Regions from separate parts of the Thermoclostridium stercorarium subsp. stercorarium DSM 8532 genome, predicted to be linked through region 3. Evidence: predicted binding sites of a transcription regulator. Region 3 holds the regulator's gene; each other region holds the start of a gene.
The links. The regulator Rex, encoded in region 3, represses fermentation and respiration genes when NADH is low (regulators of the CRP and FNR family bind a similar motif). The targets are predictions, from matches to a motif close to ATTGTTAANNNNTTAACAAT.

Region 1 (3,207 bases), 240 kb from region 3:
ATGTATAAAAAATTCTTCGAGGAAAGGCATCTGATACCTGAGGGAAATCTTGTGGAAGTACGTTATGAAGACGTGGTAAAGGATCCTTTGGGCAGCATTGAGATGATATATGAAAAGCTGGGGCTCGAAGGGTTTGAAAAGGCCAGACCGCGGATTGAGAAATATATTGAATCCCAGAAAGGTTACAGGCCGAACAAATACACATTGGATCCGAAGATAATGCAGAAGGTTGCCCAGCGTTATGATTTTGCTTTCAAGGAATTTGGGTATCCCAAAACATTGTCGTAAGGCTTGCATTAAAAAACAGGTGGAAAGGTTTGGTATGCAGTTTATTACAAGCAGACAGAACAAAGCGGTTAAGGAAGTTATATTGCTTAAGGATAAGAAATACCGCAGGAAACTGCGCAAGTTCGTGACAGAAGGATACAGATTTCTTCATGAAGCGGTCAACTCCGGAGCGGTAATTGAGCATGTTTTTTTCTCGTCGGACACTGCCATGGAGGACAGAAATGAGCTCGTGGAAAGGCTGGGCCCGGAAGTACGGCTTTACGAGATACCCCATGAGCTGTTCATGCAAATGGCTGAGACAGATACTCCTCAAGGAGTTCTTGCGGTTGTACGAATGCCCGAAACAGAATTAAAGACAATTTTTAAGGAAGGTTTCAGGGGTTTGGTTCTGGATTCAATTCAGGATCCGGGCAATGCAGGGACAATGATAAGAACCGCCCATGCGCTGGGGTTCGATGCCGTTGTGGCGACAGAAGGAACGGTTGATCTTTATAACGGAAAGGTTTTGCGTTCCACGATGGGCTCAATTTTTTATATTCCGGTACTGGAAAATGTAAAGCCTGAGGATATTTTCGCCTTATCCAGGGAAAAATCAATACGGGTTATATCTTCAAGGCTTGAAAACGCCAGACCGTGTCAGGGCGTGGATTTGACGGGCAATTTTTTTATAGTGGTGGGTAACGAGGGGAATGGTATTTCGGAAATATTTCATGAGAAATCGGACGAATTTGTAAAAATCCCGATGCCTGGGGGGGCGGAATCCCTGAATGCTGCAGTCGCGGCTTCGATACTGATGTACGAAAGCAACAGACAGCAGGCAGCAGGGTTGTAAAAATTGCTGAAGAAGATTATCGGCATATTGTCAAATTTTTACCTGAATATACTTGAAAAATGGGAAAAAGTAATATAGAATAATTTATTGATTGTTATTTTGTTAACGATGGCCCGTAATGGTCAAAAATATATATATTTATATATTCAGGAGGAGATAATATGGCAATTAAAATTGGTATTAACGGTTTTGGTAGAATCGGACGCCTGGTTTTCAGAGCAGCTATGCAAAGACCTGATATTGAAGTTGTAGGAATAAACGATCCTTTTATTGATCTTGAGTACATGAAGTACATGCTGAGATATGATACCGTACATGGGCATTTCGACGGGGAAATCAGCGACAAGGACGGAAAACTGGTTGTAAACGGTAAGGAGATTACCGTATTCGCGGCAATGAATCCCGAAGAAATTGACTGGAAGAGCTGTGGCGCAGAATATATCGTTGAATCCACCGGTGTGTTCACGACAATGGACAAAGCAGCAGGGCATTTCAAGGGTGGCGCTAAGAAAGTTGTTATTACCGCTCCTTCAAAGGATGCTCCTATGTTTGTTATGGGTGTAAACCATGATAAATACACAAAGGATATGAATATAGTTTCCAATGCTTCATGTACAACAAACTGCCTTGCACCTATTGCAAAGGTTCTGAATGACAAGTTTGGTATTGTGGAAGGGTTAATGACAACCGTACATGCTATAACCGCTACTCAGAAGACAGTTGACGGTCCTTCAAAGAGAGACTGGAGAGGCGGAAGAGCTGCAAGCTTTAATATCATTCCTTCTTCAACAGGTGCTGCTAAGGCAGTTGGCAAGGTTATTCCCGAACTGAACGGAAAACTCACCGGTATGGCATTCCGTGTACCTGTTGCGGACGTTTCAGTTGTTGACTTAACCTGCCGCCTTGAGAAGCCTGCTACCTACGAAGAAATCTGCCAGGCTATGAAGGAAGCTTCTGAAAACGAATTGAAAGGTATTCTCGGATACACCGAAGACGAAGTTGTATCATCCGATTTCATTGGTGATTCCAGAACTTCAATCTTCGACGCTAAGGCAGGAATTTCACTGAATGAACACTTTGTAAAGGTTGTTGCATGGTACGACAACGAATGGGGTTATTCGAACAAGGTGGTCGACCTCATTACCCACATGGCGAAGGTTGACGCTGAATAATAAAGAAGGCTTGTTTTTGCATCAGGCATCCTTCTCAGGATGCCTGTTTAAATTAAGGAACAGCGGATAAATATAATTATTCAGCCGAGATAGCAAGTGGTGTAATACTTTGATAAAGGAGAGGGAGAACAATGGGCATGTACAATAAAATGAGCATAGAGGATATTGACGTTAAAGGGAAAAGGGTTATTGTAAGAGTGGATTTCAACGTGCCGCTGGACAGTGAAGGTCGTATTACCGATGACAAGCGTATTGTCGCCGCGCTGCCGACCATTAAGTATCTGATTGACCATGGTGCAAAAACAATACTGGTATCTCACCTCGGTCGTCCTAAGGAAGGCTTTGAACCCAAATACAGTATGAAACCGGTAGCAGTAAGGCTCAGCGAACTTCTGGGGCAGGAAGTTATCCTTGCAAAGGATGTCGTCGGCGAGGACGCGAAAACCAAGGCTAAGGAACTGAAGGAAGGCCAGGTTTTGTTGCTTGAAAATGTGCGTTTCCATAAGGAAGAAACCAAGAATGATCCGGCTTTTGCAAAGGAACTGGCTTCAATGGCGGATATATTTGTAAACGACGCTTTCGGTACTGCTCACCGTGCACATGCTTCCACCGCCGGACTGGCCGACTATCTGCCCGCAGTATCAGGTTTCCTGATTAAAAAAGAAGTGGATATCATGGGCAAGGCACTGACCAATCCTGAAAGGCCGTTTGTTGCAATTCTGGGCGGTGCCAAGGTTTCAGACAAAATTACCGTTATTGAAAATCTGCTTGACAAGGTTGATACGCTGATTATCGGCGGAGGAATGGCATATACCTTCCTTAAGGCTAAGGGATACAGCATAGGAAATTCCATTTGTGAGGACGACAAGCTGGATTTTGCCAAAGGGCTTATAGAAAAGGCAGAAAAGAAAGGTG
Region 2 (3,207 bases), 1.4 Mb from region 3:
ATCCTTACGGAACCAGTTAACATAGAAAATCTTCGGCAGTTTGTCAGGATCGGTCATTTTTCCTATATCAAGCCAGTGCTGCAGATAATCGCCGACATGGTATCCCATAAAGGGCAGCATAGCGAACGGGTCACGGCGTACCTGACCAATCTTGTCTGAAATTGCTGCGGCGGTAATTTCCGATCCCATTATAGAACCAAGGAATACACCATGGTTCCAGTCAAAACTTTCATGAACAAGAGGTACCGTAGTAGGACGACGTCCGCCGACAAGTATTGCCGAAATGGGCACTCCGTTTGGATCCTCCCATTCAGGCGCGATAGACGGGCATTGTCTTGCCGGGGCTGTAAAGCGTGCATTAGGATGTGCGGCAGGTGTATTTGAATCGGGTGTCCAGTCCTGACCTCTCCAGTCAATTAAATGATTGGGGGTTTCCTTGCCAATTCCTTCCCACCATACGTCTCCGTCATCGGTTAATGCAACGTTGGTAAAAATGGTATTTTTACTGATGGTTTTCATCGCATTCGGGTTGGACTGCATTGACGTACCCGGAGCAACGCCAAAGAAACCGGCTTCAGGATTAATAGCGTAGAGGCGTCCGTCCTTTCCGAATTTCATCCATGCAATATCGTCGCCGATTGTTTCAACCTTCCATCCGGGAATTGTGGGAACAAGCATAGCAAGATTTGTTTTTCCGCAAGCGCTTGGGAAAGCACCTGTAATATAAATGGATTTGCCTTCAGGATTTGTGATCTTCAGGATTAACATGTGCTCGGCCATCCAGCCTTCATCCCTTGCCATAACCGAAGCGATACGCAGGGACAGGCATTTCTTACCCAACAGAGCATTTCCGCCGTAACCCGAACCATATGACCATATGGCTCTTTCTTCAGGGAAATGGCTTATATACTTTTTCTCCATCGGGGCACACGGCCATGATGTGTCTTTTTCGCCTTCCTTAAGCGGCTTGCCTACAGAATGCAGACATGGTATGAACTCTCCGTCTTCGCCGAGGGCTTCAAGAACTTCCTTGCCCATTCTTGTCATAATTCTCATGTTTACAACAACATATGCGCTGTCCGTTATTTCAACGCCAATCTTGGAAATCGGCGAACCTATCGGCCCCATTGAAAAGGGTATGACATACATTGTTCTGCCCTTCATGCACCCTGTGTATAACTCGGTCATTGTCTTCTTCAGTTCAACGGGGTCAATCCAGTTGTTTGTAGGACCTGCATCTTCCTGTTTCTTGGACGCGATAAAAGTACGATCCTCAACGCGGGCCACGTCGGACGGATCACTGCGGAAAAGATAGCATCCGGGGAGTTTTTCCTGATTTAGCTTGATTCCAAGACCGGATTCTACCAGCTCATTCAACAAGCGCTGATTCTCTTCCTCAGAGCCGTCGCATATATAGATGTCATCCGGCTGGCACATCTTGGCAACTTCTTCAATCCATGCCTGCAATTTTTTGTGTTTTAAATTCAGGTTATAATTCATGCCATAATCTCCTCCCACTAATTTATTGTCAATACTTGCTTAAAGTATATATTAACAAAAAGCCTCAAGTCAAAACAAAAATAAGCGACTGAATATTTTTTTGTTAATTTTTTCACTTTTATCTTAACACAAAGGTATCTTTTATTCAATAAAATAAATGAAGTTTCATATTCTAAATCCTGCATAAATTATATTTCTATCTTTCCAGCGTTATACTGACAAATTTACGCGCAGCGGCGGACAGCGACACGCTCTTTAAAAAGCAAAACCCGATGGCCCGTGCCGGTATTTCTTCAAGCAGCCTTATTTTATATACCGACCTGTTGCTTAGGTATTCCTGTGCAAACTCTTCAATAACGCAGGAAATTCCGAAATTAAATTTCGCAAACTCCAGGAGAAGATCATGGGACCCAAGTTCAATTTCAGGCTGAATTTTTATTCCCTTTGCAAGAAAATATTTCTCCACGTACTGTCTTGAATTAGATTTGCTTTCAAGGAATATAACCGGAAACTGCAGAATCTCTTCAATGCTTCTGGGTTTTATGGCCAGGTACCTGTATTTTTCCCCGCATACGAATACATCGTGAATATCAATGCATTTAAGCACCTCAATTGCCGGATCCTTTACAGGGAGATTGCACACCGCTATATCTATTTCCCCTGACTTGAGCATTGCGCACAGTTCCAGTGTGGTACGGTTTATAATCTTTAACTTGACATTTGGAAAATCACTGTGGAATTTCTCAAGATAAGGCAGCAGATAATATTTTGAAATAGTGTCCCCCACTCCCAGTTTCATTTCTCCGACCATCAGATTTTTGGATTCCGAAATTTTTCTTTCGCCCATTTCAATCAGGTTCAACGCGGAGCTTATGTACTCGTAAAGAAGCTGTCCGTCATTTGTCAGCACTACGCCTTTTGAAGTTCTTGTAAAAAGCCTTGTCCCCAGTTCCTCCTCCAGATTCATTATTGTCTGGCTTACTGCGGGCTGAGTCATATACAAAGCCTTTGCGGCCCTTGAAAAGCTTTTCTGTTTTGCCACCTCATTAAATACGCGGTAAGCGTCAAGTTTGGATGTCATAATTTCACCTTATATCTATTATTTAATGTATTTATTTTACTTATATCATTTTATACTGTATAATACAACCGTAAAATAAAAAACGCGTTTAAAGGGAATAATTATGTGCTATTCAAAATTTCATTAAGAGGAGATAAATTATGGAAAAGATTGTGGGAGTTATAGCAAGAGGCTTGAGGGCGCCAATCATCAAGGAAGGCGACAACATCAGGGACATAGTGATAGAAACTGTTCTGAAAGCCTCCCAGGCTGAAGGTTTTAAAATTCAGGACAGGGATATAATCGGAATAACCGAATCGGTTGTCGCCCGCGCCCAGGGGAATTACGCCGATATCAATGCCATTGCCGAGGATGTCAGAAACAAGTTCGGAGGCGGCACAATAGGAGTAATATTTCCGATATTAAGCAGGAACCGTTTTGCAATCTGTCTGAAGGGAATTGCCAGAGGTGCCGACAAAATCGTTCTAATGCTTAACTACCCTTCCGACGAGGTCGGAAACCATCTGATAGATATTGACCTGCTCGATGAGAAGGGCATAAACCCCTATACCGACGTCCTTACCGAAGAACAGTTCAGAAACTGTTTTGGTTATCACAAACACACTTTTACCGGTGTTGATTATATC
Region 3 (3,207 bases):
AGCGGATGAGATTGTTTTTCTTGACATTACGGCAACCACTGAAAACAGAGGCATCGTTACAGATATGATTTCACGCATAGCGGAAAAAGTACGTATACCGTTGATTGTAGGGGGCGGTATTCGCTCTGTAGACGATTTCAGACGCGTTCTTTTGGCAGGAGCCGATAAAATTGCGATAAATTCTGCGGCAATGAAAAATCCTGAGTTGATTTCCGAAGTGGCGATGAATTTCGGCAGCAAGTGCGTAATAGCGGCAATTGATGCGAAAAGGCGGAATGACTCATCAGGCTGGGATGTTTATATTAACGGCGGCAGGGTTAATACCGGACTTGATGCCGTTGAGTGGGCGAAAAAACTTGAATTGCTGGGAGCAGGCGAAATACTTCTTACCAGCATGGACAGGGACGGTACAAAAAGTGGCTATGACATAGAATTGATACGCCAGGTTGCAGAAGCGGTGAATATTCCTGTAATTGCCTCAGGAGGGGCAGGAAAACTTGAACACTTCCGTGACGCATTGACCATAGGAAAGGCCGATGCGGTACTGGCGGCGTCGCTGTTTCATTTCGGGGAAATAAAAATAATGGATTTAAAACTGTATTTAAGAAGCATGGGGCTTGAAGTAAAGATACCTGAATAAAAAACCGGCACTCAGGGTACGCTCTGAGAATGGGGAATTTCTGCCTAATAACAAAGCTTGACAAAAAAATCACAAAGGTGCTATAATAAATCCAGACATTTACAATTTATTATATAATTATTTCCAGCCGGCCGGTTTAAGAACCGAGTGCAGCTAAATGTCTCAATGCAGTTATATGAAATACAGGAGGAGTTTAAATATGGGAAAGAAAATCTCCATGGCCGTTATAAGGAGGCTTCCCAGGTATTACCGATATCTGGCCGACTTATTAAGAGTGGATATAAAAAGAATATCGTCAAAAGAGCTCAGTGAAAGGATGGGAATCACGGCTTCGCAGATACGTCAGGATTTAAACTGTTTCGGAGGCTTTGGGCAACAGGGTTACGGATATAACGTCGAAACCCTTTATAAAGAAATAGGTAAAATACTTGGCGTGGAAAGACGGTTTACAACTATAATAATCGGCGCGGGTAACATGGGTAATGCTCTGGCAAATTATGAAAATTTTAAAAAACGGGGTTTTGATCTTATAGGGATCTTTGACATTAGCCCCAACCGGGTTGGGCAGTATATAAACGGGATTGAAATTATGCATATGGACAGGCTTGAAGAGTTTATGAAAACTCACGTGGTTGATATAGCAATACTCACCGTTCCAAGCCACGCAACCGCAGAAGTTGCGGAGAAAGTCGCAGAACTCGGCGTTAAGGGTATATGGAATTTCTCGCCTCAGGATCTTAAACTTTCTCACAATGTGGTGATTGAAAACGTGCACCTGAGTGATGGTCTGGCGGTTTTGGGCTATCGGATAAAGGAAATGGAGGAACAGGAGCAGAAAAAAAAGGATAAACAAAATTAGAGTACCGCGAGGTACTCTTTTTTATTGCCCAAGATTGGCCCAAATCACGCTTCCCTTCGTTTTAAGGTATCGGTACATCCAAAGGCACAGTGCGCTGAATATGATTAAGCAAATAAGCATGAAAATTTCCGCCGGCATTATCCGGGCGAGCAGGAAAGCGTACAGTAATATGGGAAGAATTATGAAAGCCACGGCAGCGAGCGACGCTACACCGGTACTCATGCTTTGTTTTATAACAACTGTTTCATTTATCCAGTCAAATTTCGGGAAGTGAAGGTTTATAACCACTCCAAACATTGCGCAGAATACCGTAATGACTGCAGGAAGCGTAAGTATCAGGAAAATTTGTACCGGTGTCATTTTAGCCGCAAATATGCAGATCAGCGATGCGAAATACACGGCCGGCAGGCAGATTACGATATGCAGCTTTGCCTTCGCAATCAGTACATCGGCCCCGTCTACCGGTAATGACTGCATAATCCAAAGACTTTTACCTTCAAGGGATACGGAAGGTGCGGATATAATGTTCGTTGATGATAAAAGACAAATAATTGCAATAAGCAGTGGATTAATGAATGTTTCGGACCCGGAAAAATTTTCGGTTATTAAATCCGGCAAATTGGGATAAATAATCAGTATTACGGCAAAGGCAAGGATTAATACAACTCCGAAAGAAGCATTCAGGATATATGTCGGACTGGATGAAAAACGCCTTAGCTCCTTCTGCAGTAATGCGGACTTTGGACTGCTTACCTTAAGCCGATGTCTTTTGTATTTTATTCTGGCAAGTCCCTTTCTGGCTGTGGCAATTCTGATAAAATTATGCGCCAGTAAGGCATAAATTGCGGCGAAAGGAACGAAGGCCCATAGAATGAATATTATCAGGTTATATATATTCTTATTTTCCAATGCCGCTCCGAAAAGGTATACCGGCAACACAAAATTTTTGATTTTAATTCCGATGGAGCCTGCATTCCGGATCAAAGCTTCGAGATATTTATTAATCTGTGCCATGAAATAGATGTATAAAGCAAGGCAGATCAGTGACAAAAGTGTAACGATAAAGGATTTGTAACGTACTCTTTCACTTATAAACGCGAGCAGCCAGCCTGAAATGCAGGACAACGTCAGCGGTATAAGTGGAAGGAATAAAAATTCAATTAAGAAGAAAACTACACCGGTCGTCGTTACTTTATATTTTATGCAGTAAACGGCGCCTGCAGGGACCAGCACAAACAGTTCAATGACATAGTTCAGAAAAAGAAGTGCAAGAATTCTGCTAAAAAGAATATACCCCGGTGGTATTGGCATGCTCATCAGAAGCTCATTGTCCTGAGCTTCAAACAACTGTCCTTTGGTTAAAAACACGCTTCCGATAAAACATAAACTTATCGCCGTAGTTGCAGCAATACCAAAATACAGCCATGTAAAGCCTGAACTTACCATCGGCTGGCAAATGCCGGAGAAAAAAGCGCTGAACATAAAAACGAAGCTTGCAATGACATACAGGGAAAAAAAGGCAACTATTATTTTTAGACCGAAATTACGCTTCTTACTTGATACCGGTTTGTGGAAAAAGGAATTATATAAAGCATGAAGCCGTGTGATTATCAAAGCTTTAAGCATATCCTATTCTCCCTCCAGTTCAAGAAAGATGTCTTCAAGGGAGTCGTTGCCTTTAACTTCTTCCATGCTGCCCGATATCACA
Region 4 (3,207 bases), 430 kb from region 3:
AGAGAATAAAGGCATGGAAGGTATAAATACAGATCGGCTCCGGTGGTTCAGCGCGCCGGGGCCGTTTTTATAACAGATACATCAATGCAGCGGGTATATATGGATATATGCCGGGAGGATGTAATCCGATTCTGAATTGACATACTTTATAAGTATCCTGATGGACCGGCCCATGGTCACAAACATGAAATTTATAATAAAACGGATACTCCCGAAACAAAGCTCTAAAATCATCCGGTGAAATATTCCTGGTACTTTTTGTATAAGCAGGAATTGAGTTTTTACTGAACCTGTTTTAAAATTATGTATCAAACAGAAAAAAGAGAGGGCTTTTGTATATGAAGCTTCTACATATGAAATATGCATTGGCGGTGGCTGAAGCAAGATCCATCAATAAAGCGGCGGAAGAGCTGCTTGTCGGCGCACCGGCACTGAGCCGCGCGATTAAAGAGCTTGAAAATACTCTTGGGGTGACACTGTTTGAGCGCAGTGCCAGGGGAATGTTTTTAACGCCCGAGGGGGAACTTTTTATCAGTTATGCAAAGAAAATTCTGAAACAAATTGACGATATTGAAACAATATTTAAAGAAGGAATAACGGCAAAAAGGCAGTTTTCCATTTCGGTTCCCCGGGCCAGTTATATTGCCGATGCTTTTGCAGAGTTTTCAAAAAGAATAGATCCCAAATCGGAAACTGAAATTTTTTATAAAGAAACAAATGCATACCGGGTGATAAACAGCATACTGAAAGAAGATTGTAAATTGGGTATTCTCCGTTATAACGAGCAGTATGACAGCTATTATAAAGCTTTGCTGGATGAAAAGGAACTTTCAAGCGAGCTTATTGTGGAGTTCAGCTATGTTTTGCTTATGAGCAGAGATTGTCCTCTTTCCAGACTGGATAGAATAACATTTGATAGTTTGAAATCATATTGTGAAATTGCCCATGGCGATCCGTATGTGCCGTCTCTTCCCCTGTCGGCTGTTAAAAGGGAGGAATTTCCGGAGCATGAGGGCTGCCGGATTTTTGTGTTCGAACGGTGTAGTCAGTTTGAACTGCTGTCAAAAAACCCTAACACCTATATGTGGGTTTCCCCGACCCCGCAGGATTTGCTTGATCGTTACGGACTTGTGGAACGTACATGTGCCGATAATAAGCGGAAATTCAAGGACGTGCTGATACACCGGAAAGATTATAAACTCTCTGATTTGGACAAGATGTTTATCGAAGAACTGGTGAAGGCAAAACGGAGAGTGTTTAACAGAAGTGAAGCCTGAAAAGTAAAAATCCTGAGAAGTAAATTTTGACCGCGGAAAGGCGGTTTTTTTATTCCGCAAAGTATCTAAGGTTTCCATATATTCCGTAAAAGTAACGAGGTTTAAAAAAATGCAATATTGAATTGAAAAAAAGGCAATACCCAGTCAAAAATAAGTTTGTTAAAATTATAACAGATATAAATTTGTTAAAAAAATAACATTGTTTAAAAATTGGAAATTAGACTGGAGGTAGGAATATGGAAAACAAAGAAAGAAAGATTGTAGACAGTGTGGACGCGTTAAAGAAAGTCATTGCCCGGGTAAGGGAAGCGCAAAGGAAATTTTCAACCTATTCCCAGGAACAGGTGGATGAAATTTTTAAGGCTGCTGCCACTGCCGCAAACCAGGCAAGAATTCCGCTGGCGAAAATGGCGGTGGAAGAAACCGGTATGGGCGTTGTGGAAGATAAAGTTATAAAAAACCACTATGCCGCCGAATATGTTTACAATACGTATAAGAACGTAAGAACCTGCGGGGTTTTGGAAGAAGATAAGGCATACGGTATCAAAAAAATTGCCGAGCCTGTCGGTGTGATTGCCGCTGTTATTCCTACCACTAACCCTACTTCCACGGCAATTTTTAAAACCCTGATCGCGCTGAAAACACGCAATGCCGTTATTATCAGCCCACATCCGAGAGCTAAAAAATGCACCATCGCTGCGGCAAAAATCGTATTGGATGCTGCCGTTGCCGCGGGGGCTCCGGAAGGGATTATTGACTGGATTGATGTGCCGAACATTGAGTTGACCAATCTGCTTATGAAAGAAGCAGACATTATCCTTGCCACAGGTGGTCCCGGTATGGTGAAGGCGGCTTATTCCTCCGGGAAACCGGCTATCGGTGTCGGGCCTGGCAATACTCCGGCCGTTATTGATGAAAGCGCCGACGTTGTCCTTGCCGTGAACTCCATTATTCATTCCAAAACGTTTGATAATGGTATGATTTGCGCATCAGAACAATCGGTAATTGTTCACAAGAATGTTTATGACGCTGTAAAAGCTGAATTTGCGGCCCGTGGATGCTATTTCCTTAAAGAAGATGAAATTGAAAAGGTACGCAAGACGATTTTTGTCAACGGCGCGTTAAATGCCCAGATTGTTGGTCAGCCGGCATACAAAATTGCCGAACTTGCCGGTGTGAAAGTGCCTGTAGGCACAAAAATCCTCATCGGAGAAGTTGACAGCACAGACCCGTCGGAAGAATTTGCCCATGAAAAGCTGTCACCTGTCCTTGCGATGTATAAAGCTGAGGATATTCATGACGCTTTTGAGAAAGCCGAACGTTTGGTTGCCAACGGAGGTTACGGTCATACCGCAGCAATTTATTTGGATGTAACCACCGAACAGGCTAAAATTGACGAATTCGCTTCGCGTTTGAAGACCTGCCGTATACTTGTGAATACTCCGTCTTCTCAGGGAGCTATCGGCGACATTTACAACTTTAAGCTTGCGCCGTCGTTAACTCTTGGCTGTGGTTCCTGGGGCGGAAATTCGGTTTCCGAAAATGTTGGGGTAAAACACCTGCTTAATATCAAAACGGTTGTTGAAAGAAGGGAAAATATGCTGTGGTTCCGCGCTCCCGAAAAAATATACATCAAAAAGGGATGTTTGCCGGTAGCCCTTAATGAGTTGAAATACGTCATGGGTAAGAAACGCGCTTTTATAGTTACCGGCAGCTTCCTCTATCACAATGGTTACACAAAGCCCATTACCGACAGACTTGACGAACTGGGCATTGAACATACAACGTTTTTTGATGTTTTACCCGATCCGACGCTTTCCTGCGCAAAAGCGGGAGCTGAGCAGATGAGAGCCTTCCAGCCCGATACCATTATTGCCTTCGGTGGCGGATCTGCGATGGACGCCGCGAAAATCATGTGGGTAATGTATGA

Region 1: the regulator Rex is predicted to act here: its motif matches at 1,211-1,230, upstream of gap (type I glyceraldehyde-3-phosphate dehydrogenase).
Region 2: the regulator Rex is predicted to act here: its motif matches at 1,600-1,619, upstream of CST_RS04750 (phosphoenolpyruvate carboxykinase (GTP)).
Region 4: the regulator Rex is predicted to act here: its motif matches at 1,459-1,478, upstream of adhE (bifunctional acetaldehyde-CoA/alcohol dehydrogenase).

Annotation. Positions count from the first base shown of each region.
Region 1 covers NC_020134.1:2,256,052-2,259,258, reverse strand. The annotation lists gene CST_RS09740 (sulfotransferase family protein) at 1-288, shown strand, start outside; gene CST_RS09735 (TrmH family RNA methyltransferase) at 323-1,120, shown strand; gene gap (type I glyceraldehyde-3-phosphate dehydrogenase) at 1,282-2,292, shown strand; gene CST_RS09725 (phosphoglycerate kinase) at 2,424-3,207, shown strand, end outside.
Region 2 covers NC_020134.1:1,080,739-1,083,945, reverse strand. The annotation lists gene CST_RS04750 (phosphoenolpyruvate carboxykinase (GTP)) at 1-1,500, opposite strand, end outside; gene CST_RS04745 (LysR family transcriptional regulator) at 1,697-2,581, opposite strand; gene CST_RS04740 (coenzyme F420-0:L-glutamate ligase) at 2,722-3,207, shown strand, end outside.
Region 3 covers NC_020134.1:2,495,580-2,498,786, reverse strand. The annotation lists gene hisF (imidazole glycerol phosphate synthase subunit HisF) at 1-640, shown strand, start outside; gene CST_RS10795 (redox-sensing transcriptional repressor Rex) at 840-1,499, shown strand; gene CST_RS10790 (ABC transporter permease) at 1,521-3,125, opposite strand; gene CST_RS10785 (ABC transporter ATP-binding protein) at 3,129-3,207, opposite strand, start outside.
Region 4 covers NC_020134.1:2,061,801-2,065,007, reverse strand. The annotation lists gene CST_RS08835 (methyl-accepting chemotaxis protein) at 1-2, shown strand, start outside; gene CST_RS08830 (LysR family transcriptional regulator) at 339-1,277, shown strand; gene adhE (bifunctional acetaldehyde-CoA/alcohol dehydrogenase) at 1,514-3,207, shown strand, end outside.